Regions from separate parts of the Mesorhizobium sp. LNHC209A00 genome, predicted to be linked through region 3. Evidence: predicted binding sites of a transcription regulator. Region 3 holds the regulator's gene; each other region holds the start of a gene.
What was found. Region 3 encodes PhoB, which activates phosphate uptake and scavenging genes when phosphate is short. Its sites were predicted from a motif close to TGTCATNNANCTGTCAT; they were not measured.
Positions count from the first base shown of each region.

Region 1: ppk2 (polyphosphate kinase 2) is a predicted target of PhoB. The motif match lies at 3,874-3,890, and genes of this name have one in related genera.
Region 2: phnC (phosphonate ABC transporter ATP-binding protein) is a predicted target of PhoB. The motif match lies at 5,442-5,458, and genes of this name have one in related genera.
Region 4: X739_RS144115 (ceramide glucosyltransferase) is a predicted target of PhoB. The motif match lies at 3,985-4,001, and genes of this name have one in related genera.

Region 1 covers NZ_AYWT01000007.1:2,348-10,130, reverse strand. The annotation lists gene X739_RS147815 (DUF2066 domain-containing protein) at 1-297, shown strand, start outside; gene hemB (porphobilinogen synthase) at 411-1,442, shown strand; gene X739_RS147825 (hypothetical protein) at 1,544-1,822, shown strand; gene X739_RS147830 (dihydrofolate reductase family protein) at 1,953-2,597, shown strand; gene ppk2 (polyphosphate kinase 2) at 2,849-3,769, opposite strand; gene X739_RS147840 (aldo/keto reductase) at 4,047-5,090, shown strand; gene X739_RS147845 (glycosyl transferase family 90) at 5,115-6,086, opposite strand; gene X739_RS147850 (glycosyl transferase family 90) at 6,225-7,196, opposite strand; gene X739_RS1000000168165 (hypothetical protein) at 7,393-7,539, shown strand; gene X739_RS147855 (DUF982 domain-containing protein) at 7,607-7,783, opposite strand, start outside.
Region 2 covers NZ_AYWT01000003.1:49,352-57,134, reverse strand. The annotation lists gene phnH (phosphonate C-P lyase system protein PhnH) at 1-345, shown strand, start outside; gene X739_RS158010 (carbon-phosphorus lyase complex subunit PhnI) at 347-1,459, shown strand; gene X739_RS158015 (alpha-D-ribose 1-methylphosphonate 5-phosphate C-P-lyase PhnJ) at 1,456-2,367, shown strand; gene phnK (phosphonate C-P lyase system protein PhnK) at 2,364-3,140, shown strand; gene phnL (phosphonate C-P lyase system protein PhnL) at 3,187-3,894, shown strand; gene X739_RS158030 (DapH/DapD/GlmU-related protein) at 3,891-4,529, shown strand; gene X739_RS158035 (DUF1868 domain-containing protein) at 4,616-5,326, shown strand; gene phnC (phosphonate ABC transporter ATP-binding protein) at 5,537-6,394, shown strand; gene phnD (phosphonate ABC transporter substrate-binding protein) at 6,507-7,415, shown strand; gene phnE (phosphonate ABC transporter, permease protein PhnE) at 7,472-7,783, shown strand, end outside.
Region 3 covers NZ_AYWT01000006.1:236,467-244,249, forward strand. The annotation lists gene pstS (phosphate ABC transporter substrate-binding protein PstS) at 1-270, shown strand, start outside; gene pstC (phosphate ABC transporter permease subunit PstC) at 337-1,320, shown strand; gene pstA (phosphate ABC transporter permease PstA) at 1,324-2,175, shown strand; gene pstB (phosphate ABC transporter ATP-binding protein PstB) at 2,172-2,975, shown strand; gene phoU (phosphate signaling complex protein PhoU) at 3,001-3,708, shown strand; gene phoB (phosphate regulon transcriptional regulator PhoB) at 3,728-4,417, shown strand; gene X739_RS148930 (ROK family protein) at 4,420-5,655, opposite strand; gene xylF (D-xylose ABC transporter substrate-binding protein) at 5,920-6,960, shown strand; partial or broken gene X739_RS0134540 (sugar ABC transporter permease) at 7,093-7,783, shown strand, end outside.
Region 4 covers NZ_AYWT01000010.1:149,092-156,874, forward strand. The annotation lists gene X739_RS144125 (2'-deoxycytidine 5'-triphosphate deaminase) at 126-1,220, opposite strand; SAM riboswitch at 1,379-1,456, shown strand; gene X739_RS144120 (O-succinylhomoserine sulfhydrylase) at 1,513-2,703, shown strand; gene X739_RS144115 (ceramide glucosyltransferase) at 2,734-3,885, opposite strand; gene apaG (Co2+/Mg2+ efflux protein ApaG) at 4,105-4,497, shown strand; gene X739_RS144105 (Hsp33 family molecular chaperone) at 4,571-5,602, opposite strand; gene argF (ornithine carbamoyltransferase) at 5,750-6,661, opposite strand; gene X739_RS144095 (aspartate aminotransferase family protein) at 6,678-7,783, opposite strand, start outside.

The DNA of each region.
Region 1 (7,783 bases), on a different contig from region 3:
ATGCTGATGCATGTCGCGTTTCCGAAAGCCGCGCAACTTGCCGGCTTGGGTGAAGGAGCGCTACGCGCGACGGACATGGCAAGGCTGGATCGGATGGCCAAGCAAACCGGCGGCGACCGAGCGCTCGCCGGCAGCATCGTATGGAGCGACGAGGAACTGGGCTGGATCGCCGATTGGCGACTGGCCGATCACGGCAAGACCTATCGCTGGCAGGTGCGCGGTGTCAGCTTCGACGAGGCGTTCCGTGTGGCAATAGGAGGCGCGGCACAGGTCCTTTCGGGCAATGGGCAGCCCTGACCCAATAGGCGTGGTGGGACAGCGTTGTGGCAGCTTTCGGCACTGGCACAAACGTGTCGCATTGGTCAGCACCAAGGGCTCGTGGTAAAAGCAGCGGATCCGGAGTTTTGGCCATGAACAAATTCACCCCAGCAAAAGCTGCCGGCGCGCGCAGCGTCGATGACGTCACCGGTAGCCGCCGCCTGCGCCGCATGCGCAAGGCCGACTGGTCGCGCCGGCTCGTGCAGGAGAACAGGCTTTCGGTGGACGACCTGATCTGGCCGATATTCGTTGTCGAGGGCAGGAATGTCCGAGAGCCGATTGCCGCCATGCCCGGCGTCTTCCGGCTTTCGGTCGACCTTGCCGTCAAGGAGGCCGAACGGGCGGCCAAGCTCGGCATCCCGGCTCTTGCCACCTTTCCCAACGTCGATCTCGGCCTGCGAGACCAGACGGGGTCCCACATCCTCGACCCGGAAAACATCATCAACCGCGCCACGCGTGCCATCAAGGACGCGGTACCCGAGATCGGCATCATCACCGACGCCGCACTCGACCCGTTCACCAGCCATGGCCATGACGGCATCCTGCGCGATGGCATCATCGTCAATGACGAGACCGTCGAACAGGTCGCGGCGGCGGCCGTCATCCAGGCGGCGGCCGGCGCCGACATCATCGCGCCGTCCGACATGATGGACGGCCGTATCGGCGGCATCCGCGACGCGCTCGACGCCAACGGTTTCCAGGACGTGGCGATCATGTCCTACGCCACCAAATTCGCCTCGGCCTTCTACGGCCCCTATCGCGAGGCGGTCGGCACCGCCGGCCTGCTCAAGGGCGACAAGAAGACCTATTATATCGACCACGCCAATTCGGACGAGGCGGTGCGCGAGGCCGAGCAGGACATCGCCGAGGGCGCCGACATGCTGATGGTCAAGCCCGGCCTGCCCTATCTCGATATCATTCGCCGGCTGAAGGACGAATTCCAGATGCCGACCTTCGCCTACCAGGTCTCGGGCGAATATTCGATGATCAAGGCGGCTGATTCCAATGGCTGGATCGATGGCGAGAAGGCGATGCTGGAATCGTTGCTCGCCTTCAAGCGCGCCGGCTGTGACGGCATCCTGACCTATTTCGCACCCGAAGTGGCTGTGATGCTGAAGGGGTAGCCCGACTTCCCGGGCAAGGCACTTCAGTAGATGTCACCACTTCCTTCGATTGGTCGGCTGTTCCATCGAAAACCCGCTGACAAAAACTGGCAGCTGCAGCTATGATCGAAGCACGGCCGGAGGCGGCCCGCACCTCGGCCAAGCGGTATGGCGAACGCCTCCTGAGGATGCTTCTTGACCCGTTTCACCGTCGGGCGACGGTGTCGGCAAGGCGGGCACTGACGAAGGCTTCGCCGCAACCCGAGGAAACGGTCATGCTTGCCTATTGCCATGCCAAGACGATGGCGAAAGCCATGCGGCAGGCGCTGGCCGCCCGCGACCTGACGATCAGCCACAGCGAGGACCTTGGAATCGTCGCGCGCCAACTGACCGGGCAATGAGGCGGTGGCCGTAGCTTGGCGGCAAGATTCGGAAACACCTTTCCCGCCTCGAAAAACCGCTTGCAATTCAAAATCAGTTTGCTAGAAAACCGCTTGCAAAATACAACTGGCTCTCAAGAAGGAGGTCCTCATGTCCAAACTTCGCGTCAACGCTTTCAGCCTGTCGCTTGACGGCTATGGCGCCGGTCCCGATCAGAGCCTTGAAAATCCGCTCGGAGTCGGCGGACCGGCCCTGCACAAATGGGCTTTCAGCACCCGCACCTTCCGCAAGATGTTTGGCGAGGAAGGCGGCGAGACAGGCGTCGACGAAGACTTTGCGGCGCGCAGCTTCGAGAATGTCGGCGCCTGGATCCTCGGCCGCAACATGTTCGGGCCGATCCGCGGCGAATGGCCTGACGACAGCTGGAAGGGCTGGTGGGGCGACAACCCGCCCTATCACGTCCCGACCTTCGTGCTGACGCATTACAAGCGCGATCCCATCGTGATGGAAGGCGGCACGACCTTTTATTTCGCAACCGACGGCATTCATTCGGCTCTCGAACAGGCCAAAGCGGCCGCGTCAGGCAAGGACGTGCGAGTCGGCGGCGGCGTCTCCACCGTCCGGCAGTATCTGCAGGAAAAGCTGATCGACGAGATGCACCTGGCGATCTCGCCGGTGCTGCTTGGCAGAGGCGAGAACCTTTTTGCGGGGCTGGATATGGTGAAGCTTGGCTATCAATGCACCGAGCAAGTGGCGACGGCGCTTGCCACGCATGTGGTGATCAAGCGGGCGTAAGGTGGCGAAACCCTCGACGAACGCCCGTTTCTCCCTGTCACTATACGGGGAGAAATGTCCGGCAGGACAATGAGGGGCGGCGCTAGCGCTAGAAGATTGCGCTGTCGAGCATGTCAGATGGCAATGTGTCAGCAGAAGAACATAGCGCGCGCGGGGTTGATCCGGGCTCAATTATCAAAGCCAGCGCCGCCCCTCATCCGCCTGCCGGCACCTTCTCCCCGTAGTGACGGGGAGAAGGACAAAACTCTCGCTCAATACTTCTCCGGCACGTAAAGTTCGCGCGGCAGCACCTGGCGCTCGTATTCCGGGTTGAAGACGCGCTCCGGCAGCGTGATCTCCTCGTGTGGCACCTCTTCATACGGCAGCTGCTTGAGCAAATGGTCGATGCAGTTCAGCCGCGCGCGCTTCTTGTCGTTACCCTCGACGATGAACCAGGGCGCCTCGGGAATGTTGGTGCGGGCGAAGGTCTCCTCCTTGGCCTTGGTGTACTGTTCCCAGCGCACCCGCGACTGCAGGTCCATCGGCGACAGCTTCCACTGTTTCATCGGGTCGTGGATACGCATCAGGAAGCGCATTTGTTGTTCCTCGTCGGTGATCGAGAACCAGTATTTGACCACGGTGATGCCCGAGCGCACCAGCATGCGCTCGAACTCCGGCACGTCATGGAAGAACTCCTCGACCTGCTCGGGGTTGGCAAAACCCATTACCCGTTCGACGCCGGAGCGGTTGTACCAGGAGCGGTCGAGCAAAACGATCTCGCCGCCTGCGGGCAAATGCGGGACATAGCGCTGGAAATACCATTGCGACTTCTCGCGTTCGGTCGGAGCCGGAAGCGCCACGACGCGGCAGATACGCGGATTGAGCCGCTGTGTGATGCGCTTGATGACGCCGCCCTTGCCGGCGGAGTCGCGGCCCTCGAATATCACCACCAGTTTCTTCTTGTGGTAGGCGACCCAGGATTGCAGCTTGATCAATTCGGACTGGAGGCTGATCAGGTCGCGAAAATACCGCATGCGATCGATCGAAGGCGGATGCGAGTTCTTGTAGATCTTGGCGATCTCCATAGAGAGGGCCGGCTCCGACATTTCGAGCTCATAGTCCTCGTCGAGCGTGTCGGCGAGCTCGGCCTCAAGCCAGTCCTTGGCAGGGGAATTCTGTTTCAGCTCGGTCATATCAACTGCTCCGCTTGCAAGCCCTCTCGGTTACCACTGGCGCCCCAATTGCTGGCCAGCGGCCTGAATGGAAACACCTGAGCCGACTTCAATATAGGCCGGCGGTGACGGTTTTATTGCAGCCCGAGCGCAATTTCCGACGTTGCAAATTCCGCAATGTACGATCGATCGACCGTAGTCGCATGGCGACAAGCCGGCCGAATTGTCCTACAAATGCGGTCGCATTCCAGGCCTGCCTTGGCGGCACGCCTCTTCAATAAAATCGTGAGGATCTGACATGGAATACCGCACCCTTGGCCGTTCCGGCCTGAAGGTTTCGACACTGACGCTTGGCACCATGACATTCGGCGGCGCCGGGCCCTTCGCGGCGGTCGGCAACAGCGATCTCGCCGAAGCCAAGCGGATGATCGACATGTGCATCGATGCCGGCATCAACCTCATCGACACCGCCAACGTCTATTCCAACGGCCTCTCCGAAGAGATCATTGGCGAAGCGCTCGGCGGCAAGCGCAAGAACGATGTGCTGATCGCGTCAAAGGCGCGGATGCGGATCGGCAAGGGCCCGAACGACGAGGGCCTGTCGCGCCACCATCTGATCCGTGAATGCGAGAGCAGTCTGAAGCGCTTGAAGACCGATGTCATCGACATCTATTTCGTCCACCAATGGGACGGCCTCACCCCGCTCGAGGAGACCGTTGCCGCGCTCGACAGTTTGGTCAGCCAGGGCAAGGTGCGCTACATCGGCTGCTCCAACTATTCCGGCTGGCAGGTGATGAAGGCGCTTTCCATCAGCGACGGCCGTCACCAGCAACGCTTCGTCACCCAGCAGATCCACTATACGCTGGAAGCACGCGAGGCCGAGTACGAGCTCTTGCCGATCTCGGTCGATCAGGGGCTGGGCGTTCTGGTCTGGAGCCCGCTCGCCGGCGGCCTGCTGTCGGGCAAATACCGCCGTGACAGCCCGACCGCTCGCCAGCTTGCCGGCTGGTCCGAGCCGCCGATCCGCGACGAGGACCGGCTGTGGCGGATTGTCGATGTGCTGGTCGACATCGGCAAGGATCGTGGTGTCTCGGCGGCGCAGGTGGCGCTCGCCTGGCTGCTCGGCCGCCCTGCCGTCTCCTCGCTGGTGATCGGCGCCCGCAATGACGTTCAGCTCAAGGACAACCTTGCGGCGGCGGCCCTGAAGCTCGGCACCGAAGAACGCCAGCGCCTCGACGCGGTCAGCCGGCCGCCCCTGCTCTACCCCTACTGGCACCAGCAACTAACAGCGAAGGATCGCTTCGGCCCCGCCGATCTGGTTCTCGACCGCAGCGATATCTGATCGGCATCAGGCCGAGAGCAAGAGCTAGCCGCCGATAAACCGCCAGAGTTCGGGATCGGGTTCGATCTGGCCGCCGAGCACGAAATATTTGTAGAGGACGAGCAAGGAGATCGAATGCTCGTCCCGTTCATTGGAGAATTTGCGGCAATAGGCATTGGCTGCGGCTATGATGCGCTCCGCCGCGGCCGGGTGCGCTTCGAAATAGCGCACTTTTGCGCCGAGATCGGCAAAATCGGGGTCGAGCGGCGCATAGTGGACACCGGACTCGAGCTGGCTCTCGCCGAACCATGTTTCGTAGGTCGGCGGCGGCATCAGACAGAGCGAGTTGGAATTCATGATCCATTTGAGGTTGGTCGCCACGTCATTGCCCTCCAGCGAGACGATGTAGCGATAGCGCAGGTGCTGGCTGATGCTGAGGAAGGGCTTGCTGTACTTAGCCGGTGCGCTGCGCTTGTGCGAACCGGCATCGCAGAACGGCAGGTCGCGCGCGACATCCAGGAACCGTGTTCTGATCGGATTGTTGAGGTCGCCGCGCCAGACCACGGCAGGGCGCTTGTCGGCGAAGGCGACGGTATCGACGGGCATGTGGAAGTGGCGGAATTTGTTGAACTTCATGACGACGGCATTGCTGTTGTCGGCGCGGATCGGCCGGTCCTTGACGAGGGTCGGCAGCTTGGGCACGCCGATGACATCGCCGAACTTCAGGTCGATGAGCAATGATGGATCGAAATAGCGGGCAAATTCCTTCAGGTCGTAATAGTACATGCTCGGTTCAAACGGTATCTTGTCGATGCGCACCGCATCCGGGCCCGGCGTAAAAGCGTCCTGCAGCTTGTTGTAGTGATTCAGACGCCGGCGCACGGCCTCGTCCGAGAGTCTGGCCTGCTGCAGGCGGCTGGCCAATCGCCGCCGGAAGATCGCCTGCGGCGCGATATCGCGCATGACGTTCCGCGCATAGTAGAAGACCTTTGCCGTCGTTCGTTGGAGGGTGGCCATGGGTTCTTTTGATCAAAGATAAACGCGTTCAAACAAATGACGGTCGGGATGGTTCCCGCAGCATGATTGCCGTATCATCCAGCCACGCATTCCGATAGCACCCCAATGCATGGCTAGCTGCCTCGACCGTCGCCGCAACTAGCCCGTTATGTAGCGCCACACCTCGGCATCCGGTTTGATCTGGCCCGACAGAACGAAGTATTTGTAGAGCACCAGCAGGGAGATCGCCTGCTCGGTCTGTTCGTCGTCGAATGTCCGGCAATAGGCGTTCGCGGCCGCGATGATGCGCTCCGCCTCCGCCGGTTTCCGCTCGAAATAGGCGACGTGGTCCTCAAGGTTCGAGAAATCCGCCGCGAGCGGCACATAGTGGACGTTGGCTTCGAGCTGCCGCTCCGCAAACCATGTCTCATAGGTCGGCGGCGGCATCATGCAGAGCGACTTCGAATTCATGATCCATTTGAGATTGGTCGCCACGTCGTTGCCCTCGAGCGAGACGATGTAGCGATAGCGCTGGTGCTGGCTGATGCTGAGAAAAGGCCTGGCGTATTCGGGCGGTGCGTTCGGCTTGTGCGAACCGGCATCGCAGAACGGCAAGTCGTGCACGGCGTTCAGAAATCTTGTCCTGATCGGATTGTTGAGATCACCACGCCAGACAACGGACGGCAGCTTGTTGGCGAACGAGATGGCGTCAGCCGGCATCTGGAAATGACGAAACTTGTCGAGTTTCATGATGATCGCGTTCTCGTCGTCAGCACAGATTGGCCGGTCCTTAACGATCGAAGGCACCTTAGGGACATTCCTGACGTCGCCGAATTCCAGGTCGATGAGCAGGCCGGGATCGAAGTAGCGGGCGAATTCCTTCAGGTCGTAATAGTACATGGTTGGCGTGAAGGGCAGTTTGCCGATGCGCACGGCATGGGCGCTTGGCGCGAAACCATCCTGCAACTTGTTGTAGTAATTCAGCCTGCGGCGTGCCGCCTCACCGGAAAGCCTGGCCCTTTCGAGACGGCCAGCCAGCCTGGCACGAAACAGCGCTTGCGGAGCGATATCGCGCGCGACGTTTCTCGAATAATAGAAAACTCTTGCTGCGGTCCGTGAAATTGTGGCCATCGGTCACTTGATCAAAACAAACGGGCTTCTCAATTCATTGGCGCCCGCATGTCCTACATCATTGTGGCGCCGATCTGGCAAGTGCCCGCATCTCTTGGATGCCAGCAGCCACGCATTGTCGCTTCGGCTGTTGTGTTTGACGGCTAATGCTCCTAGGCAGGCTCAGGGCCGCAAGGCAGTCACAAAAGGAGCCGACATGGCGCGAGCACCAAACTACGATCAGGAACGCAAGGAGCGCGACCGCCAGAAAGCGGCCAAGAAGGCTGAAAAGCTGGCGGCCAAGGTTGCCGCGCGCGAACGTACGAAGCCGGAAACCGAGACTGAGACCGAAACGAAGGATTAACGGCATCCGGCCCGCTAATGCGGGCCGAGCCTCAATCCAAATTGTCAGCCCAAACCGCGAGCTAATATCAGGCTGGCGCCTTGTCGCTGATGAAGACATCCACTTCCCGCGCCGCGGCGATGAAAGCGCGCCTGGCATTCATCGCCGGCTTGTCGCCGGCGAGCGCGTCGTGACAGGCCTGCAGCGCCGCACGATGCTTGGGGCTGCGCTTGCCGGGCCAGTTGTTGAGGAGGTAATCGGAAGC
Region 2 (7,783 bases), on a different contig from region 3:
CCGCTGGCCAACACGCCGCCCGACGCGCATTTCGCGTTTGTTGCCACGCCGGCCGAGATGATGGCGCTCGACGGTTTTTCGCAGGGCACGCAGGATTATCCCGACCGATCGACGACGCTGATCCTGCAGGTCGGCGATCTCACTTCAGGGACCCCGCTGTTGCTGGAAGGCCCGGGTATCGAAACCAGCGCCACGATCGCGCCGGCACGGATGCCGCGCCATTTCGTCGAGCAGTGGAAGCAGAATATCAGGCGCTTTCCGCGCGGCGTCGACATCGTCCTCGCCACATCTGACGGCATAGCCTGCCTGCCGCGCACGACGCGTATCAAGACGATGGAGGCGTAAGATGTATGTCGCCGTAAAAGGTGGCGAAGCCGCCATTGCCAACGCCCACAGCCTGCTTGCCGACCGCCGGCGCGGCGACCGCTCGGTGCCCGCACTTCGCCTCGACCAGATCGTCGAACAGCTGGCGCTCGGCGTCGACAGGGTGATGAGCGAAGGCTCACTCTATGACAGGGAATTGGCCGCGCTGGCCATCGTTCAGGCGCGCGGCGACATGATCGAGGCGATTTTCCTGGTGCGCGCCTACCGCACCACGCTGCCGCGCTTCGGCTATTCCAGACCGATCGACACCGGCACCATGCTGGTCGAGCGGCGTGTGTCGGCGACCTACAAGGACCTGCCCGGTGGCCAGTTGCTTGGTCCGACCTTCGACTACACGCACCGCCTGCTCGACCCCGAGCTCGCCGCCGGTGCCGATGTCGCCGAGCCCTTGCGGCGCGAGACGGAAGCGCAGGCGATGCCGCGCGTCTCGGCGATCCTCGCCCGTGAAGGCCTGATCGAACCGGATGGCCAGATGCCTGGCGATCATGTGCCCGGCGACATCACGCGCGAGCCGCTGGAATTCCCGATGGCGCGTGACATCCGCCTGCAGGCGCTGTCGCGCGGCGACGAGGGTTTTCTGCTGGCGCTCGGCTATTCCACCCAGCGCGGCTATGCCCGCAATCATCCCTTTGTCGGCGAAATCCGCATCGGCGAGGTCGAGCTGGAACTCGACGTTCCCGAACTGCCCTTCGCCGTGCCGCTCGGCACGGTGCGCGTCACCGAATGCCAGATGGTCAACCAGTTCAAGGGCTCGGCCAAGGCGCCGCCGCAATTCACCCGCGGCTACGGCCTCGTCTTCGGCCAGAGCGAGCGCAAGGCGATGGCCATGGCGCTCTGCGACCGGGCGCTGCGTGCCTCAGAACTCGGCGAGGACATCGTCGCCGCCGCCCAGGACGAGGAATTCGTCATCTCGCATTCCGACAATGTCCAGGCGACCGGCTTCGTCGAGCATCTGAAGCTGCCGCACTATGTCGACTTCCAGGCCGAACTCGACCTCGTGCGCCGCATCCGCGCCGAGTACGAAGCTCGCGAAAATCCAGCGAAGGCGGAAGAAAAAAAGGAGGCAGCGGAATGACTGCGCAACCGACAGACATCGCCACCTACAACTTCGCCTATCTCGACGAGCAGACCAAAAGGATGATCCGCCGGGCGATCCTCAAGGGCATCGCCATCCCCGGCTATCAGGTGCCGTTCGCCTCGCGCGAAATGCCGATGCCTTATGGCTGGGGCACTGGCGGCGTGCAGGTCACCGCGTCGATCATCGGCCCCGACGATGTGCTGAAGGTCATCGACCAGGGCGCCGACGACACCACCAACGCCGTGTCTATCCGTGCGTTCTTCAAGAAGGTCGCCAATGTCGCGGTCACCACCGATACCGCCAGCGCCACCATCATCCAGACACGCCACCGCATTCCCGAGCATCCGCTGACCGCGGGCCAGGTGCTGGTCTACCAGGTACCGATCCCCGAACCGCTGCGCTTCCTCGAGCCGCGCGAGACCGAAACGCGGAAAATGCATGCGTTGGAGGAATACGGCCTCATGCATGTGAAGCTCTATGAGGATATCGCCAAGCACGGCCGCATCGCCACCACTTATGCCTATCCGGTCAAGGTCGAGGGCCGTTATGTCATGGACCCGTCGCCGACGCCGAAATTCGACAATCCCAAGATGCACCGCTCGCCGGCCCTGCAGCTGTTCGGCGCCGGCCGCGAAAAGCGCATCTATGCGGTGCCGCCCTTCACCGATGTCGTCAGCCTCGACTTCGAGGACCATCCGTTCGAGGTGCAGACTTTCGATCAGCCCTGCGCGCTGTGCGCGGCCGAGAATGTCTATCTCGACGAGGTCATCCTCGACGACCATGGCGGCCACATGTTCGTCTGCTCCGACACCGATTATTGCGAGAAGCGGCGCGCCGACGGCCATCGCGGCCACCTTGCCCCCGAAACCGATCTTGCCGCGGGAAAAATGGAGCCGGCCCAATGACCGACGAACCGCTGCTGCGCGTCTCGGCGCTCTCCAAATTCTATGGCTCGCGCGTTGGCTGCGACAATGTCTCCTTCGACCTGTGGCCCGGCGAAGTCCTGGCTGTCGTCGGTGAATCCGGTTCCGGCAAGACGACACTGCTCAACTGCCTGTCGACACGGCTTTTGCCTTCGTCGGGCACCGCCAGCTACCGCATGCGCGATGGCCAGTTCCGCGAGCTCTACCGCATGAGCGAGGCCGAGCGCCGCTTCCTGATGCGCACCGACTGGGGCTTTGTCCACCAGAACCCGGCCGATGGCCTGCGCATGACGGTGTCGGCCGGCGCCAATGTCGGTGAACGGCTGATGGCGGTCGGCGACCGCCACTACGGCAAGATCCGCGCCACGGCGGTCGACTGGCTATCACGCGTCGAGATCGAGGAAGACCGCATCGACGACGAACCGCGCGCCTTTTCCGGCGGCATGCGTCAGCGGCTGCAGATCGCCCGCAATCTCGTCACCGGGCCAAGGCTGGTGTTCATGGATGAGCCTACCGGTGGCCTTGATGTCTCGGTGCAGGCACGCCTGCTCGACCTGTTGCGCGGGCTGGTCACCGACCTTGGCCTGGCCGCGATCGTCGTCACCCACGACCTCGCCGTGGCGCGGCTTCTGTCACAGCGCATGATGGTGATGAAGGACGGCCGCGTCGTCGAAAGCGGCCTCACCGACCGCGTCCTCGACGACCCGCGCGCGCCCTACACGCAATTGCTCGTTTCCTCGATTTTGCAGGTGTGATGATGGCGCGTGTCCGGCCGACCATCGACGATTGGAGAACCTTCTGATGCCGACCCCACTCGTTGTCTCCGACGTTGCCAAAAGCTTTACCATGCATCTGCGCGACGGCATCAAACTGCCCGTCGTCACCGGCGTTTCGTTCTCGATCAAGGCCGGTGAATGCACCGTGCTCGGCGGCCCGTCCGGCGCCGGCAAGAGCTCGATCCTGAAGATGCTCTACGGCAACTACGCCGTCGACGAAGGCCAGATCATCGTCAGGCACGAGGACGGACTGATCGACCTCGCCCATGCCAGCCCGCGCACCGTGCTTTCCGTACGCCGGCAGACGATCGGCTATGTCAGCCAGTTCCTGCGCACCGTGCCGCGCGTCTCGGCTCTCGACGTCGTCGCCGAGCCACTGGTTGAACGCGGCGAGGAGCGCGAGGCGGCCCGAGCCAAGGCACGCGCGTTGCTGGCCCAGCTCAACCTCCCGGAAAAACTCTGGATGCTGCCGCCGGCAACCTTCTCGGGCGGCGAGCAGCAGCGTGTCAACATCGCGCGCGGCTTCATCACCGAGCACCCCATCCTGCTGCTCGACGAGCCGACCGCATCGCTCGACGCGACGAACCGCGACGTGGTGATCGAACTCATCGCCGCCAAGAAGGCGGCTGACGTTGCCCTGCTCGGCATCTTCCACGATCACGATGTGCGCGAGGCGGTGGCCGACCGCATCATCGACGTCACCGCCTTCGCTCCGGGAAAACTCGCCGCATGACCAGGAAGCTATCGGAGACGCCGCTGGTTCACCCGACGGCGGAGGTGCACAACTCGACACTCGGCCGCTGGACCGAGATCGCCGACCGCAGCCGGGTTTCGGAAAGCGAGCTCGGCGACTATTCCTACATGATGCAGGACTGCGCGGTCTGGTGCGCGACGATCGGCAAGTTTGCCAACATCGCCGCCAGCGTGCGCCTCAACGCCACCAACCACCCGACCTGGCGGCCGACGCTCCACCACTTCACCTATCGCGCCTCCGACTATTGGGACGACGCCGAGCATGAGAGTGAATTCTTCGCTGAGCGCCGCGCCAAGCGCGTCACCATCGGCCACGACACCTGGCTCGGCCACGGCTCGACCGTCCTGCCCGGCGTCACCATCGGTGACGGCGCCGCCGTTGGCGCCGGAGCGGTCGTCTCGAAAGACGTCGCGCCCTACACCATCGTCGCCGGGGTACCGGCAAAACCGATCCGCGAGCGCTTCGACCGCCGCACCGCCGCGCGCTACCAGGCGCTTGCCTGGTGGGACTGGGATCACGCAAGGCTGCGCGCCGCGCTCGACGATTTTCGGGAGCTGACGGCCGAAGCATTTTTGGAGAAATACGAGGAAAGTGCATCGGGCAAAGGGGCATAGCCCTCACATCTTCGCCAGATCGCCGGCTTGTTCATATCCTTGACACAGGACTCGGACAGGACGCGATCTCCTTCAAGGAGATCGCCATGCTCGACACCATCAAACCCTCGCTCGCCGGATTCTTCGCCGGCTCCAACCCGGCGTCGCCGGCGCATCTTGGCACGCGCTACGATTCCTCAGGCAACTTCCTCCTCGAGCCGGGCAACACCGTCGTCAGCCATCTAGTCGGCGGCTCGCATTCGGAAGCGGTGGTGTTGGCCGTCCGCGAGAAGATGCTGGCGATGCCTGATGCCGACCGCCTCGCCTTCACGCCGGTCTCCAGCCTGCACATGACGCTGTTCCAGGGCATCATCGAATATCGCCGCCGCTTGCCTTACTGGCCGCAGGACGTGCCGCTCGACACCAGCATCGACGCCATGACCCGCCTCTATCTGGGGCGCTTGAAAGGGTTCGAGGGCTTCGGCCCATTCAACATCAAGGTGGTCGAGATCGTGCCGACCGGCCTCACCGTCGCCGGCGCGACGGACGAGGATGTGCGCATCATGCGTCAATGGCGCGATGCGCTCGCGGTGCCGTTCGGCTACCGCCATCCCGATCACGACACCTACGTCTTCCACATCACCTTCGCCTATCAGATCCAGCGCCTTGATGACGATGGAGCCGCCGCGTGGCAGGCGCGGGTTGACGATTGCCTGGCGCTTTTCGCGCGCCAGGCGCCGGTGATCGAGATCAAGGCTCCCGCCTTCTGCGCATTCCGCGACATGAAGCATTTCGAGGAATTGCTGGTGCTCGGCTGATCGCCCGCCAGGCGCCAATGCATGTCGCCGAAAGTGACCTCGGTGTCGGGAGAACGACATGCATAAAAACAAAAGACCTGAAGCGCGACGCGCTTCAGCCGTCGCCCCTGTGGAGCGTAACAAAACTGACATCATCGCGACACGGCAGGTTCATGTGGCTGCGTTAGGCGAGTGCCTGACGATCAATATGGACCGGACTGGAACCAGCCCATGTCAGCAAGCTCTGCCACACTCGAAATCCGCGGCGTCAGCCGACGATTTGGCAAGAACACTGCCGTCAGCGACGTCAGCATCTCGATCCCGCAGGGGCAGATGGTCGGCGTCATCGGTCGTTCGGGCGCCGGCAAGTCAACTCTTCTTCGCATGATCAACCGTCTTGTCGACCCCAGCCAGGGGTCGATTTTTTTTGACGGCGCCGAGGTCTCCCAGCTGCGCGGCTCGCCGCTGCGGCGCTGGCAGCGCGACTGCGCCATGATCTTCCAGCAGTTCAACCTGGTGCCGCGCCTCGACGTGCTGACCAACGTGCTGCTCGGCAAACTGAACCACCGTTCGACCCTGTCCAATCTTCTAGGCATGTTTTCGCGCGCCGAGTGCGCCGAGGCGGTCGCCGCGCTCGAGCGGCTCGACATCGCCCGCACCGCACTTCAGCCCGCCGGTACGCTGTCGGGCGGCCAGCAGCAGCGCGTCGCAATCGCCCGCGCCATGATGCAGCAGCCCAGGGTGATCCTCGCCGACGAGCCGATCGCCTCGCTCGACCCGCTCAACGCCAAGGTGGTGATGGATTCGCTGCAGGACATCAACCTGCGCGAAGGCATCACCGTTGTCACCAATCTGCATACGCTCGATACCGCCCGCACCTATTGCAACCGCATCATTGGCATGGCCGCCGGCAAGGTCGTCTTCGACGGCCCGCCCGAAGAGCTCGACCGCCAAGCCGTGCGTCTTGTCTATGGCGCCGACAGCAATGGCGGCGAGATATCGGAGGTCATCACCTCCACCAGTGTTGCCTTCAAGCAGAAGATCGCCGCATCCGCCGGACCGCTCGAACCCGCATTCCCGGGATACTGAGCCCATTACGGGCCAAAAGTGAGCAGCCTGGATCGTCCGCCCGCGTCAAGGGCACTTGTCAAGATCAAGAACGCTGCCGGCGCGGGGCCGGAACCTACAGGAGAGATAACAGATGTTCAGGAAGATGGTTTTCAGCGCCGTTTCGGTGCTCGCCATGGCCACCAGCATGGCCCATGCCGCCGACATGAAAGAATTTCGCGTCGGCATTCTCGGCGGTGAAAACGAAACCGACCGGCTGCGCAACTACCAGTGCCTGGCCGATCACCTGAAGGCAGAGTTTGGCTTCGAGAAGGTCTCGCTGTTCCCCGCCGCCGACTATGACGGCGTCATCCAGGGCCTGCTCGGCGGGACGCTCGACTTCGCCGAACTCGGCGCTTCCGGCTACGCCAGCGTCTATCTCAAGGATCCGAAGGCGGTTACCCCGATCCTCACCACCAAGCAGACCGACGGCTCCACCGGCTACTATTCGATCGGGCTGGCGCTGAAGACGTCGGGGATCACCGACATCAAGTCGGCCAAGGGCAAGAGGCTCGGCTATGCCGATCCGGATTCGACCTCCGGCTATCTGATCCCGCTGACCCAGATTCCGAAGGACACCGGTGCCTCGAATGAAACCTTCTTCGCTTCGACCCAGTTCAATGGCGGCCACGAAAACAACGTCCTGGCCGTGCGTGACGGCAAGGTCGACGTCGCGGTCGACGATTCCTCGGGCATCGGCGACTTCAAGAACGGCTACACCTCCGGCACATTCCACAAGGAAGTCGCCAAGGGCGCCGTCGACCCCAACGACTTCGTCGAAGTCTGGCGCTCGGGCCTGATCCCGAACGGCCCGCTTGTCGTGCGCACCGCGATCGGCGACGACATGACCGCCAAGCTGACCACCTTCTTCACCGATCTGCCCAAGAAGGACAAGGCTTGCTTCGAAGGCGTCGAGGGTGGCGATTTTACCGGCTATGTTCCGGTGAAGCCGGACTTCTACAGCGTCATCGTCGAAGCCCGTAAGGCAGCTATCGGCGGCTAACGGCGAAATTGCAAAAGGGCGGTACCTGAAGTACCGCCCTTTTTGCATCTCCCATCATGACCCTTTCCGTGACAGCCCCCTCCGGCGACACCCACCAGATGGCCGCTGCCTGGCGACGCCAGACGTCGCTGCGCCGGTTCTATACCGTGCTCGGCGTCGGCCTGCTGCTCGCCGCCATGTTCGCCAGCATGTGGTTCGCCGACGAAGCCAACGCCGGGCACTTCTTCGACCGGCTGCCGCATATTCTGGATTTCCTGAGCTGGCTGGTCCCCAAGGACTGGAACGACGTCTGGCGGGCTCTGTTCGATATCGCCTCGCCGCACGACACCGGCACCCAGGAATTCAACTTCCCGCTTGGCCGCGTCCAC
Region 3 (7,783 bases):
AAGAACTTCAACGTCATCATCACCAACGAGCCCGGCGACGCCAGCTGGCCGATCGCTGCCTCGACCTGGGTGCTGATCCACAAGGCCCCGGACGATGCCGCGGCCACCGGCGAAGCGCTCAAGTTCTTCGCCTGGGCCTACAAGGACGGCAAGGAAACCGCCAAGGCGCTCGACTACGTGTCGATCCCCGACAGCGTCGTCGACCTGATCAAGGCTTCGTGGAAGGCCGACATCCAGGCCGACGGCAAGCCCGTCTACGCCGGCGAGTAACATCTCTCTGGAGGAGCGCCGCCCCGCGGCGCTCCTTTTCAATCAACACAAAGAGCCGAGCTTGACATGAGCGCTGCCCAGGAAGCCTTGCCAGCCGTTCGAGGTTCACGTGACGCCACCGTCAGACGGTTCGCGTTGACCGATTCGATCTTCCATGGGCTGACCCGCGCCGCCGCCATTCTCGTGTTGGTGCTGCTCGGCGGCGTCGCCATCTCATTGTTCGCCGGTTCCTGGCAGGCCCTGTCGACCTTCGGCTTCTCCTTTCTGACCACCGAGAGCTGGAACCCCGTCACCGAGAAATTCGGCGCCCTGGCGCCCATTTATGGCACCATCGTAACCTCGGCCATCGCCATCCTGATCGCCGTGCCGCTCGGCATCGGCATCGCCATTTTTCTCACCGAGCTTTGCCCGCGTCCGCTCCGGCGCCCGATCGGCATGGCGGTGGAACTGCTCGCCGGCATCCCTTCGATCATCTACGGCATCTGGGGCCTGTTCGTGTTGGCACCGTTCCTGCAGACGACAGTGCAACCATTCATCATCAGCGTGTTCCATGGCATTCCCGGCCTTAGCAGTCTGTTTGCCGGCCCGCCCTACGGCATCGGCCTGCTGACCTCGTCGCTGATCCTCGCCATCATGGTGCTGCCCTTCATCACCTCGATCACCAAGGACGTGTTCGACACGGTGCCGCCGGTGCTGAAGGAGTCCGCCTACGGCATTGGCTGCACGACCTGGGAAGTGACGCGCCGCGTCGTCATCCCCTACACCCGCATCGGCATCATGGGCGGCGTCATGCTCGGCCTCGGCCGCGCGCTTGGCGAAACCATGGCGGTAACCTTCGTCATCGGAAACGCGCATCGCATCTCTACCTCGCTGTTCGCGCCGGCAACGACAATCTCCGCGACCATCGCCAATGAATTCACCGAAGCCGTCGGCGATCTCTACACGTCCTCGCTGGTGGCGCTCGGCCTGATCCTGTTCGTCATCACCTTCCTCATCCTTGCCATCGCACGCTACATGCTGATGCGCATCGACGCCCGCACCGGAGCCTGACCGATGTCGACAGCCTCGTCGCTTCACAGCCGCCGCAAGACCAGAAACTCGGTGATGATGACGCTGTGCGTCGTCGCCGCGGGCATCGGGCTTGCCTGGCTGGCACTGATCCTCGGCGCGCTGGTCTACAAAGGCGCCGCCGGGCTGTCCCTTGACGTCTTCACGCGGATGACGCCGCCCCCCGGCGATGCGGGCGGCCTGCTCAACGCCATCTATGGCAGCGTGGTGATGACCGTCATCGCCGTCATCGTCGGCACGCCGATCGGTGTCCTCGCCGGCACCTACATGGCCGAATATGGCCGTTTCTCCAAGCTCACCACCGTGGTGCGGTTCATCAACGACATCCTGCTGTCAGCGCCGTCGATCATCATCGGCCTTTTCGTCTACGAATTGATGGTGCGGCCGATGGGGCATTTCTCGGCCATCGCCGGCGCCGTCGCGCTGGCCATCCTGGTCATCCCCGTGGTCGTGCGCACCACCGAGGACATGCTCAACCTGGTGCCGAACGCCTTGCGCGAAGCCGGCACCGCGATCGGCGCGCCGCGCTGGGTGGTCATCAAGTCGGTCGCTTACCGCGCGGCACTGTCCGGCATCGTCACCGGCATATTGCTGTCGATCGCCCGCATCTCCGGCGAGACCGCGCCACTTCTTTTCACGGCGCTGAACAACCAGTTCTGGTCGAGCAACCTCAACGCGCCGATGGCCAGCCTGCCGGTCACCATTTTCCAGTTCGCTCTCAGCCCCTACGAAGAATGGCAGCAACTGGCCTGGACCGGCGCACTCATAATCACATTGACGGTTCTCGCGCTCAGCATCTTCGCGCGCAGCCTGACCGGACGCAGAGAGGACAGATGAGCCAGATGTTGTCTCCAGACATGACGATTGCCGCCGAGGCAGCCGCCAAGGCGAAGATCGAGGTCAAGAACCTCAATTTCTACTACGGCCAGTCGAAGGCGCTGAAGGACATCACCTTGTCGCTGCCCGAGCGCAGCGTGACTGCCTTCATCGGACCGTCGGGTTGCGGAAAGTCGACGCTGCTGCGCGTCTTCAACCGCATCTACGAGCTCTACCCCAAGCAGACCGCCGAGGGTCAGGTGCTGCTCGACGGCCAGAACGTTCTCGACCGCTCGCAGGACCTCAACCTGTTGCGCACCAAGATCGGCATGGTGTTCCAGAAGCCGACGCCGTTCCCGATGTCGATCTATGAGAACATCGCCTTCGGCGTCCGGCTCTATGAGAAGATCGGCAAGGCCGAGATGGACGGCCGTGTCGAGCAGGCGTTGAAACGCGCCGCGCTCTGGAACGAGGTCAAGGACAAGCTCAATGCCAGCGGCCTCAGCCTGTCCGGCGGCCAGCAGCAGCGGCTTTGCATCGCCCGCACGGTGGCGGTGAAGCCGGAGGTCATCCTGCTCGATGAGCCGGCGTCGGCGCTCGACCCATTGTCGACCGCGAAGATCGAGGAATTGATCGACGAGTTGCAAGCCGACTACACAATCGTCATCGTCACCCACAACATGCAGCAGGCCGCGCGCGTCTCGAAGCAGACGGCTTTCATGTATCTGGGCGAGCTGGTCGAATTCGACAAGACCGAGAAGATCTTCACGTCGCCTCGCGAGAAGCGCACGCAGGACTATATCACCGGCCGCTTCGGCTGATCTCACGCATACGAGGACCAGGATCATGGCCGAACACACAGTCGCAGCCTTCGACGAGGATCTCGGACAGATCAGCAGGCTGATCAGCGACATGGGCGATCTCGCCGGCATTATGGTCGGCGGCGCCACCAAGGCGCTGCTGAATTCCGACAACGCGCTGGCACAGCGCGTCGTCTCCGACGACGCCATCATGGACGCGCGCCAGCGCGAACTCGATGATCGCGCCATCACCCTGATCGCCAAGCGCCAGCCGATGGCCGACGATCTGCGTCATGTGGTCGGCTCGATCCGCATGGCGGGCGATCTCGAACGCATCGGCGACCTTGCCAAGAACATCGCCAAGCGCGTCGGCTCCGTCGGCCTCACCGCCACGCCGCGCGACCTGTCGCATTCCATAGACTCCATGGCGCAGCTGGTGCTGATCCAGGTGCAGGGCGTGGTCGAGGAATATGCGGCCGGCGATGCCGCCGCCCTCGCCAAGCTCAGGAATGACGACGAACGCATCGATGTCAAATACACTTCGGTCTTCCGCGAACTCCTGACCTACATGATGGAGGATCCCCGCAACATCACGGCTTGCACGCATCTTTTGTTCTGCGCCAAGAATCTCGAACGCATCGGCGATCATGTGACCAACATTGCCGAGAATGCATATTATGTGCTGACCGGCACGCAACTGCCCGCCAACCGTCCGAAGCAGGACGAGACGGCGATGTCGGTGCCGGCGGCTTGACGGCAGGGATGGTCAATCGATGATCGCGCCACGCATCATGGTGGTGGAGGACGAGGAGCCGCTGGGCGTGCTCCTCCGCTACAATCTGGAGTCCGAGGGTTACCAGGTCGAGGTGGTGACACGCGGCGACGAAGCCGAGATCCGCCTCCAGGAAAACGTGCCCGACCTCCTGGTGCTCGACTGGATGGTGCCGGCGGTTTCCGGCATCGAACTCTGTCGGCGCCTGCGTATGCGGCCCGAGACGGAGCGGTTGCCGATCATCATGCTGACGGCGCGCGGCGAGGAGAGCGACCGCGTGCGCGGCCTCTCGACCGGCGCCGACGACTATCTGGTCAAGCCGTTCTCGACGCCGGAATTCATGGCCCGGGTCAAGGCACTGCTGCGCCGCGCCAAGCCGGAAGTGTTGTCCAGCGTGCTCAAGGTCGGCGACATCGTGCTCGACCGCGAATCGCACCGGGTCTATCGCAAGAAGAGCGAGATCCGGCTCGGACCGACCGAGTTCCGCCTGCTCGAGTTCATGATGCGCCATCCCGGCCGCGTATTCTCGCGCAGCCAGTTGCTCGACAATGTCTGGGGCGAGACGATCTACATCGACGAGCGCACCGTGGATGTGCATGTCGGCCGCCTGCGCAAGGCGGTAAACAATGGCCGCATGCCCGATGTGATACGCACCATCCGTGGCGCAGGCTACGCGATCCGCGAGGATTGAGATCAGGCCACGTTGTTGCCGGATCTCACCTGCACGCCCGGCGCGAAGATCTCCTGGTCGACGAAGGTGAGCGCGCGCATGGCGCAGCCCTCGCGGATCAGCGGCAATTCGTTCGGCTCTGTATCGAAGGAAATCGACGTCGAATGCTGGCCGCCGGCGGTCTGGGCGATGGCCTCGCGCAAGGCCGGCTCGATCAGATCGAAGGCGGCGGCGCTGACGCCGACCATCGCAACGGGCGCCGGATCGATCAGCGCGAACAGGCTGCCAAGCCCATAGCCCAGCGCCTCCCCGGCTTTGCGATAGGCCTCGCGTTCCGGTCCGTCTCTTTCGCGCGCCGTGGCCGCCAATGCACGCATGTCGGCGTCGCTGACGTCGACCGGTTTGGCGTCCTCACCCATCTGTCCTGCATTGCGCCAGATGGCATAGTTGCCGGCATAGGCCTCGACGCAGCCGCGCCGCCCGCAGCGGCAGAGCGCGCCGCCCGGGCGATGGATCATGTGGCCGAACTCGCCGCCCGAGGAATGGGTGCCTGTGAACAGCTCGCCCTTCAGCACCAGGCCCATGCCGATGCCGTGCGAGAGCAGGATGGCGATGAAGTCGTCGCGGTAGCGCTCGGGGTCGCGCCAGCGCAGCGCCACCGCCATCATGTTGCAGTCGTTCTCCATGGTGGCGGGGATGCCGAATTCGGCTTCGAGTATATCGGCGAAGGCAATGTCCGTCTGGGGCGTGATCGGCGACCACAGCATGGCGCGCGCCTCGGTGTCGGTGATGCCCTGGATTGCCAGCGCGATGCGGGCGATGTTGGCGACGTCGAGGTCGGGATCCTCGAGGCGGCGCCGGACGATGGCCACGCATTCGCCGGTCAGCGCCTCGCGCGACATTGTCAGCGTGTCCAGCCGGCGCTGCTCCTCCGATATCACCTGGCCGGCGTAGTCGATGACGGCGACGGAGAGGAAATTCAGCGACAGCACCACGGTCATGACCGCCGCGGCCTCGGGGTTGAGGCCAAGGCCAACCTGCGGCCGGCCGCGTTTCAGTGAGCCGGCCTCGTTCGGCTTGCCTTCGCTCAGGATACCTTCGCCGATCAGGTCGGCTGATATCGCCGATATAGTCGAGTGGCTGAGGGCGGTGGTGGCGGCGATCTCGGTGCGCGAGGGCTGGCCACCCCGGCGCACGGCTCCAATCACCATTGCTCGATTGCGCCGGCGCAGATCGTCGTGGCGGATTCCGACCGACATGATTTCCCTCCCGTCGCCGCGGTTCTTGACGCCCCCTCGAACACCCTCCGGCAACAGGTCGAATACTGGCAGAAGCGGCTGGGGCTGTCATTTATTTATTGCGAGGCTCGAAAAAAGGCTTCCGGCACCTCAAAATCCGTCAGAATCGATGTTGACAGGGTTCCGGCGATGGACGAATATTTTTTCGAGGCTCGAAAAAATAGGGCCTTCGTGCCGGCCTTGGGGCCAGTTTGGTCGCGCCACACGCGGCGCAGGGAGGATATCATGAAGAGATTCACAGTCGCCATTCTGGCGGGTGTCGCCATGTCGCTGACGCTCGCGTCGGTCGCTCAGGGGAAGGACAAAGTGATCGGCGTGTCGTGGTCGAACTTCCAGGAAGAGCGCTGGAAGACCGACGAGGCGGCCATGAAGAAGGCCATCGAGGCCGCGGGCGACAAGTACATTTCCGCCGATGCGCAGTCCAATCCCGGCAAGCAGCTGACCGATGTCGAGAGCCTGATTTCGCAGGGCACCAGTTCACTGATCATCCTGGCGCAGGACGCGTCGGCCATCGGCCCGGCGGTACAGAAAGCGCTCGACGAGGGCATTCCGGTCGTCGGCTATGACCGCCTGATCGAGAACAAGGACGTCTTCTACCTAACCTTCGACAACAAGGAAGTCGGCCGCATGCAGGCCCGCGAAGTGTTCAAGGCGAAGCCTGAGGGCAATTACGTCTTCATCAAGGGCTCGGGCGCCGATCCGAATGCCGACTTCCTGTTCTCGGGCTCGATGGAAGTGCTGAAGGCAGCCATGGACAGCGGCAAGATCAAGAATGTCGGCGAAGCCTATACGGACGGCTGGCTACCCGCCAACGCCCAGAAGAACATGGAACAGTTCCTCACCGCCAACGACAACAAGGTCGACGCCGTGGTCGCCGCCAATGACGGCACCGCCGGCGGCGTGGTCGCGGCGCTGACGGCGCAGGGGCTCGCCGGCACCGTGCCGGTCTCTGGCCAGGACGGCGACCACGCCGCGCTCAACCGCATCGCGCTCGGCACCCAGACCGTGTCGGTGTGGAAGGACGCGCGCGAACTCGGCAAGAACGCCGCCGAGATCGCCTCGCAACTCGCCGACGGCAAGAAGATGACCGACATCGCCGGCGTGAAGGACTTCACGACGCCTGGCGGCAACACCGTCAAGTCGCTGTTCCTGACCCCGGTGGCCATCACCAAGGACAATCTCAACCTCGTTATCGACGCCGGCTGGATCAAGAAGGACGAAGTCTGCACGGGTGTCGCCGCCGGCAGCGTCGCGGCCTGCAACTAAGCTTGATCGCCTGAAAAGTCGGAAGCGCCGCGGCTCATGAGTCGCGGCGTTTTCTCAACGAGATTTGTGTTTCGCTAACTTCTGGGCTCTGGTCCGGCTCCGCGTCAGACGGCAAGCCGCTGGGAGGACATCATGACCGACACGACCTCAACCTCGCGGGCCGATACGGCGCGTGCGTCGGAACTCGGCGCGGTCGCCCGGTTCCTCAAGGCGACCGAGATCGATACCCGTATGCTTGGCATGATCGGCGCGCTGCTGTTGATCTGGGTCGCGCTGCATGTGATTTCGAGCCTGCGTCTTGGCGTCGATCCGCTCGATTTCGACAGCCGCACGTTCCTCACGCCACGCAATCTGTGGAACCTGTCGGTGCAGACGTCCGCGGTCGCCATCATGGCCTGCGGCATGGTCCTGGTCATCGTCATGCGCAACATCGATCTGTCCGTCGGTTCCGCCGAGGGCCTGATCGGCATGGTCATGGGCTTTGCCCAGGTGCATTTCCTGGTTCGCTTCGTGGGACTTGAACTCGGCAACCCATGGATCTGGGTCCTGGCACTGGTCATCGGTCTGGCGCTCGGGCTTTTGATCGGCGCGTTCCAGGGCTTCGTCATCGCCTATCTGGAAGTGCCGGCCTTCATCGTCACACTGGGTGGCCTGCTGGTCTGGCGCGGGGCAGCCTGGTGGGTCACGTCAGGCCAGACGGTGGCACCGCTCGACGCCACTTTCCAGTTGATGGGCGGCGGACCGACCGGATCGATCGGTGCCACCTGGAGCTGGGTCGTGGGCATCGTCGCCTGCCTGGCCGTCGTGTTCGCGCTGTTCAACG
Region 4 (7,783 bases), on a different contig from region 3:
GCGCTCTCCCGCTGATCTAGCAATAGGTTCCAGTCACGCCGTCGCAATCCTTCGCGCCCCCTCTGCCCTGCCGGGCATCTCTCCCACAACAAGGACCCACAAGAGGGAGATCGGCAGCTTCGACCTCATCGCACGGAGCGGAAATGCTTCGACAGCTTCAGGCCCTGCGCCTGGTAGTTCGAGCCGAGATCGGTGCCGTAGAGCGCCTGTGGTCGCTTCAGCATGTGCTCGTAGACCAGCCGGCCGACGATCTGGCCGTGGTCGAGGATGAACGGCACTTCGTGGCTGCGCACTTCGAGCACCGCCCGGCTGCCGGTGCCGCCGGCCGCCGAATGGCCGAAACCCGGATCGAAAAAGCCGGCATAATGGACACGAAACTCGCCGACCAGCGGATCGAACGGCGTCATCTCGGCGGCGTAGAGCGGCGGCACATGCACCGCTTCCTGGCTGACGAGGATGTAGAACTCGTCCGGATCGAGCACCAGTTCGCCGGCGCGGCTCTTGTGGATCGGTTCCCAGAAGTCGAGGACGTCCTGCGCGGCGCGCTTGTCGACATCGACGAGGCCGGTGTGGTGCTTGCCGCGATAGCCGACCAACCCATCCTTGTCGCCATTGAGGTCGATCGACAGCGCGATGCCGCCGCCGGAAATGTTTGGCGGCTCCGTGGCGACCAGCATCTCGGCACGATGCAGGTCATGCAACTCGGCTTCCGAGAGCAGCGCGTTGCCGGTGCGAAAGCGTATCTGGGACAGGCGCGAACCCGTGCGCGCGATGATCGGAAAGGTGCGCGGGCTGACCTCGAGATAGAGCGGACCGTTGTAGCCGGCGGCGATCTTATCGAACTCGTGGCCCCGATCGGTCATGACGCGGGTGAAGATGTCGAGCCGCCCGGTCGAGCTCTTCGGATTGGCCGAGGCCGAAATGTCAGCCGGCAGGACCAGACTTTCGAGCAGCGGCACAATATAGACGCAGCCGGTTTCGAGGACCGCGCCTTCGGTCAGGCTGATCTCGTGCAGTTGCAGCCGATCGAGCTTTTCCGACACCTTGTGGTTGGGACCGGGCAGGAACGAGGCGCGAACCCGCCAGGCCTTTTCGCCCAATCTGAGATCAAGGCTCGCCGGCTGGATCTGGTCGGCATCGAGTGCACGCTGCGACTTCAGCGCGCCGGACCGGAACAGCGCCGAAATGTCCTGATCGGGAAGAATGCCTGTCTGCCGCAAAGTCTGGCTCCGCCCCAAGACTGGTCTCTTTGGTTGCAGATTCTTGTTTGTTGCAGGTTCTTGCCGCAAAACCGCCGGGCACTTTTGCGGAACCTGCCTTGGTACAAACGTCTTAATGAAGCCGGCAATTGACGCAAGCGTGGCGCGGGTCTAAAGGGTCGTTATCCCGTGGTGATTTGGCCGGTCGGCTTGCAGCCACGTTAAACAAGTCGCTAAAGGACCGTCGGGCCGCAAGGCCGTATGGACCGGTTGCGACTTTCGCGGCCGGTTTTTTTGTGTCTGGAACAAAGCGATGAGCACCAAGAAGCGCAACTGGAAACCTCAGACGGCACTCGTGCATGGCGGAACCCTGCGTTCCGGCTTCGGCGAAACCTCCGAGGCGATGTACCTGACCCAGGGTTATGTCTATCAGACGGCGCAGGCCGCCGAAGCCCGCTTCAAGGGCGAAGAGCCTGGTTTCATCTATTCGCGCTACGCCAACCCGACCGTCGACATGTTCGAAAAGCGCATGTGCGCGCTTGAAGGCGCCGAAGACGCGCGCGCCACGGCGTCGGGCATGGCGGCGGTGACGGCTGCCCTTCTGTGCAGCGTCAAGGCCGGCGACCACATCGTGGCGGCGCGCGCGCTGTTCGGCTCCTGTCGCTGGGTGGTCGAGACACTGGCGCCGCGCTATGGCATCGAGGCGACCTTGGTCGACGGCACCGAGATCGCCAATTGGGAAAAGGCGGTCAGGCCGAACACCAAGCTGTTCTTCCTGGAGAGCCCGACCAACCCGACGCTCGAGGTCGTCGACATCGCCGCCGTCGCCTCGCTTGCCAATTCGATCGGCGCGCGGCTGGTCGTCGACAATGTCTTCGCCACGCCCCTACAGCAGAAGCCATTGCAGCTTGGTGCGCACATCGTCGTCTACTCGGCCACCAAGCATATTGACGGCCAGGGCCGCTGCCTGGGCGGCGTCATCCTGTCGGACAAGAAGTGGATCGACGAGAACCTGCACGACTATTTCCGCCACACCGGCCCCAGCCTGTCGCCGTTCAACGCCTGGACCTTGCTGAAGGGCCTCGAGACCTTGCCGCTGCGCGTGCGCCAGCAGACCGAGAGCGCCGGCAAGATCGCCGACTTCCTGGCCGAGCAGCCGCAGATCGCCCGCGTCATCTATCCCGGCCGCGCCGACCACCCGCAGGCCGATATCGTCAAGAAGCAGATGTCGGGTGGCTCGACGCTGATCTGCCTCGACGTCAAGGGCGGCAAGCCGGCGGCCTTCGCCCTGCAGAACGCCCTCGACATCGTGCTGATCTCGAACAATCTGGGCGATGCCAAGAGCCTGATCACCCACCCGGCGACGACCACCCACAAGAATTTGAGCGACGAGGCCCGCGCCGAACTCGGCATCGGGCCCGGTACGCTCAGGCTGTCGGTCGGCCTGGAGGATACGGACGATCTGCTGGAAGATATCGCGCAAGCGTTGAAGGCCGCCAAATAGGTTTCGTCCAGGCAGCGTCGTCAGCAGCGATCAGGCGCTCGACGGCGTCTCCTCCAGTTCCGCCGTCTTGGTCCGGATGGTCATGGCGTTGCCGCGCCAGTCGACGGCGCCGCCGAGCCAGCCGCGCGCCCAGATGGCCGGGAGCATGACGTCCCGCGCGACCGTCGCCGCGATCATGCGCGTCGAGACGTGCCAACCCTTGGCCAGGGCCAGAGCGCATTCCGGAAGATAGAACGCCGCCAGCACGGCAATCGCGGTCGCCCAGAGGCTGACGCCGGCGCTCCCCGCCGCAACCAGCGCAAGAACCAGCGGGACCGCCGCACCAGTCAGGATCTCGGGCGCGAAGAACAGCGGGAAGGTGACGCGGCGCAGGCGCGCCCAGCGGGCCTGGCGCGACCAGATCTCGCCAAACGTGCGCTGGCCGAGCGGCTGCTCGAAGGGCGCCGCAACGAGGTTGACACGCAGGCCGAGGCCGTTCACCAGCTTGGTCGCGGCGGCGTCCTCGGCGATCTCGGCGGCCAGCGCGCGGATGCCGCCATTGGCGTCCAGCATCGGCTTGTTCCACAGCATGCTCTTGCCCTGCGCGAAGCCGAGGCCGAGCGCCTCGCCGGCATACTGCCAGCGGGCCTGCAATGTGTTCAGGAAGGCGCATTCGACGTCGGCCCAGAAACCATCTGGCCTGGAGCCGATCGGCGTCGAGCAGACAAGGCCGGTACCGTGCCGCCACGCCGCCATCATGTGCTCGACGTAGTCCCTAGGCATCAGAACGTTGGAATCGGCAAGAATGACCCAGTCGTGGCGCGCCGCTTCCCAGCCTTTCACGCAATTGTTGAGCTTGGGATTGGCGCTGACACGGTCGTCGCCGATCAACAGCCGGGCCGGCACCTGCGGAAACCGGGCAATCGCCCTGTTTATCAGTTTGACCACCGGGTCGTCGGCATGGGCGACGCAGAAGATCAGTTCGTAGCGTGGCCAGTCGAGCGCGAAGGCGCGTTCCAGCGTCTCACGTGTGAAGGGCTCGACGCCGCGCGACGGGACGACAATCGACACCGCCGGCGATCTGCCCGCCGGCGGGGCGATCGTGGCGCGCCGTTTCAGCTGTGAAGCGGCAAGCAGGATGCTGGCAGCGTTTGAGAGGATGAGTGCGGTCGAAAGCGAGGCGGATATGAGAGTGAGTTCCATCGAGATCTGGTCACTCCGGAAGTCGGCCCGCGTCGCGGCCGTTTTCAACAGTTCGACAGAGGGCCGAGTCGCCCGGTTCGCGCACACCACCATTGTCGTGTGTCACTTAAATGACATTGTTTGCCGGCACCTGCGTTTCAATCCCAGGCGCGACAAGACGCGCACGTTGACCTGCTCACCGCGAGCGTCGAAAGTCGTCGGATTGTTTTGGAGCCGCTCATGTACCGCGCCGTGACGCGCAACATCGAAGTGCAGGTCAGGCCGTTCTATCTGGAGGATCGTTCGGATCCCCAGGAGAACCGCTACGTCTGGGGCTATCAGATAACGATCGACAACCAGTCTGACGAGTTCGTGCAGCTTCTGTCGCGCTATTGGCATATCACCGATGGTGCCGGCCGGGTCGAGGAGGTGCGCGGGCCGGGCGTTGTCGGCGACCAGCCGGAACTCAATCCCGGCGACAGCTATCAGTACACGTCCGGCTGCCCGCTCTCGACACCCTCCGGGATCATGGTCGGACGCTACACGATGCGCAACAAGCGCGGCGAGACGTTCGACATCGCCATCCCAGCCTTCTCGCTCGATCTGCCGGGGACAAGGCGCACGGTGAACTGAGGGCCGACGGTCACGCTGCCCTCAGCCGCCCTTCGGGCACCTTCTCCCCGCGGAACGGGGAGAAGGAAAGGCCTTACTGAGCCGCAAACTCGGCTGGGTCGAAGTCGTACTGCGTCGAGCAGAATTCGCACGCGACATGGATGCCGCCATCCTCGGTGCTGTCCTTGATCTCCTGCGCGGAGAAGCCTTCGAGGATGCCACGGATCTTGTCGCGGGAGCATGAGCACTGGTCGGCGACGGGAACGCCGCCGAAGACGCGCACGCCATGCTCATGGAAGAGGCGATAAAGCAGCCGCTCGGCGCCGATGGTCGGGTCGGTCAATTCGGTCGGCTCGATGGTGCCTAGCAACGCCAGGAGTTCCTGCCAGGAATTATCGGCCGGATCGTGGACTTGCTCGCGCGGATCGCCGTCCCCACCCGGCAGGTCCGGAATGCGCATGCGCTCGGGCGATTGCGGCAGGAACTGCGCCAGGATGCCGCCGGCGCGCCATTGCTCGCGCGCGCCGCCGACACCGGGGGTCAGCAGCTTGGCGACCGAGAGCCTGATATCGGTCGGGATCTGTTCCGACTGACGGAAATAGGTGCGTGCCGCATCTTCCAGCGTTTCGCCATCGAGCTGGACGATGCCTTGATAACGCTGCGTATGAGCGCCCTGGTCGATGGTCAGCGCCAGCACGCCGCTGCCAAGCAGCGTCTGCTGGGACGTCTCACCTGCGGCGACCAGTGCTTCGAGCCGATCCGCATCGAAGCGTGCGTAGGCGCGCAGTGCCGAGGGCGTGGAAAAGTCCGCGACCAGCATGTCGACAGGCCCGTCGGTACGGGTCTGCAGGATGAACTTGCCTTCGAATTTGAGCGAGGTGCCGAGCAGAACGGTCAGCACACAGGCTTCCGCCAGCAGGCGGGCGACCGGCTCGGGATAATCGTGGCGGCCAAGGATGGCGTCGAGCATCGGCCCAAGCTGGACCGTGCGGCCGCGCACGTCGAGCGGACCGACCTCGAAGGGAACGACGTGATCGTCGCCGGCATAGCCGAACTCGCCGAGTTTGGGGTGATGTTCAGTCACTAGATGGCTTTCCAACATGACAAAGCTCCAGGGCGCGGCCATGCGGCCCTGGTGGGCACATGCGTCCAAACGCGCTTGATTTGCGTGATGCGGCGCAGATAGGCATCGCGCCGCCGCAGATCAAGCGCCTGGGCATTTCGGGCGCCCAAGACACTTCAAGCACCAAGACGCTCTAAGCACCGAAACACTCTAAGCACCGAGGCACCAGGCAAGCACCGCCTTCTGGGCATGGAGCCGGTTCTCGGCCTCGTCGAAGACCACCGAATGCGGCCCGTCGATGACCTCGTCGGTTACTTCCTCGCCGCGATGGGCCGGCAGGCAGTGCATGAACAATGCATCCGGCTTGGCCTTGGCCATCAGCGCCGCGTTGACCTGATAGGGCGAGAAGACATTGTGGCCGCGAGCACGGTGTTCCTGTCCCATCGACACCCAGCAGTCGGTGACGATGCAGTCGGCCTGGTCGACGGCTTCCTCGGGCGAGCGGGTGAAATACAGCTTGCCGCCATGCGCCTTTGACCAGTCGATATGCTTCTGCGCCGGTTCGCTGCCTTCGGGCACGGCGACGTTGAGATTGAAGCGGAACCGTGCCGAGGCCTCAAGCAGTGAGTGCAGCACATTGTTGCCGTCGCCGGTCCAGGCAATCGTCTTGCCGGCAACCGGACCGCGATGCTCCTCGAAGGTCATGATGTCGGCCATCAGCTGGCACGGGTGGGTGTCGTCGGTCAGGCCGTTGATCACCGGAACGGTGGCATTCTCGGTCAGTTCCAGCAGCCGCTCATGCGAGGTGGTGCGGATCATGATCGCATCGACGTAGCGCGACAGCACCTTGGCGGTGTCGGCGATGGTTTCGGAGCGGCCGAGCTGCATCTCGGTGCCGGTCAGCATGATGGTCTCGCCGCCGAGCTGGCGCATGCCGACGTCGAAAGAAACGCGCGTGCGCGTCGACGGCTTGTCGAAGATCATGGCCAGCACCTTGCCTTCGAGCGGCTTGGTCCGCTCGCCGGCCTTGAGACGCGCCTTTCGCGTTACCGCATCATCCAGCATGAAGCGCAAATCGCCTTCGGAAACGGTGGAAAGATCGGTGAAATGGCGAACTGACATCAGGAATGGTTCCGGATTACTTCGCGGCGGCGGAGGCGATCGCCTCCGACAGGCCCTTGGCGCCGGCGCGGATGCGGTTGAGCGCTTCGTGAATCTCGGCGTCGGTGACGGTGAGCGGTGGCAGCAGGCGAATGACGTTGTCGCCGGCCTGAACGGCCAGCAAATGCTGGTCGCGCAGCGCCATGTTTACCTTGCCGTTGGGCATCGCGCATTTAAGGCCGAGCATCAGCCCGGTGCCCCGGATATCCTCGACAATTTCCGGGAATTCGTCGGCTATCGAGGCTAGCCCCTGCTTCATCAGCAGCGCCTTGCGCTGGACATCCTCCAGAAAGCCGTCTTCCAGAACGACGTCGAGCACGGCGTTGCCGACCGCCATTGCCAGCGGATTGCCGCCGAATGTGGTGCCGTGCACGCCGGCGGTCATGCCGACGGCGGCCTCGTCGGTGGCAAGGCAGGCGCCCATCGGGAAGCCGCCACCGATGCCCTTGGCGATCGCCATGATGTCGGGCGTCACCGCAGACCACTCATGCGCGAACAGCTTGCCGGTACGGCCAATGCCGCATTGGACCTCATCGTATATCAATAACAGGCCGTGCCGTTCGCAGAGCTGCCGCAGCCGCTTGAGCGACTGTGTCGGTACTGGGCGGATACCGCCCTCGCCTTGCACCGGCTCGATCAGGATCGCGGCGGTCTCGGGCGTGATCGCCTTCTCGGCGGCATCGATGTCGTCGAAGCCAACCTGGTCGAAGCCTTCGACCTTGGGTCCGAAGCCTTCGAGATATTTGTACTGGCCGCCTGCCGCGATGGTCGCCAGCGTGCGGCCATGGAAGGCGCCTTCGAAGGTGATGATGCGGAAGCGCTCGGGATTTCCCTTGACGAAGTGGTATCGCCGCGCCGTCTTGATCGCGCATTCCAGCGCCTCGGCGCCGGAATTGGTGAAGAACACCTTGTCGGCGAAGGTGGCATCAGCCAGCCGCTCGCCAAGCCTGCTCTGCCCCGGGATCTCATAGAGATTGGAGACGTGCCAGAGTTTCGCCGCCTGCTCGGTGAGGGCCGCGACAAGGTGCGGATGGCCATGGCCAAGTGAATTGACCGCGATGCCGCCGGCGAAATCGAGATATC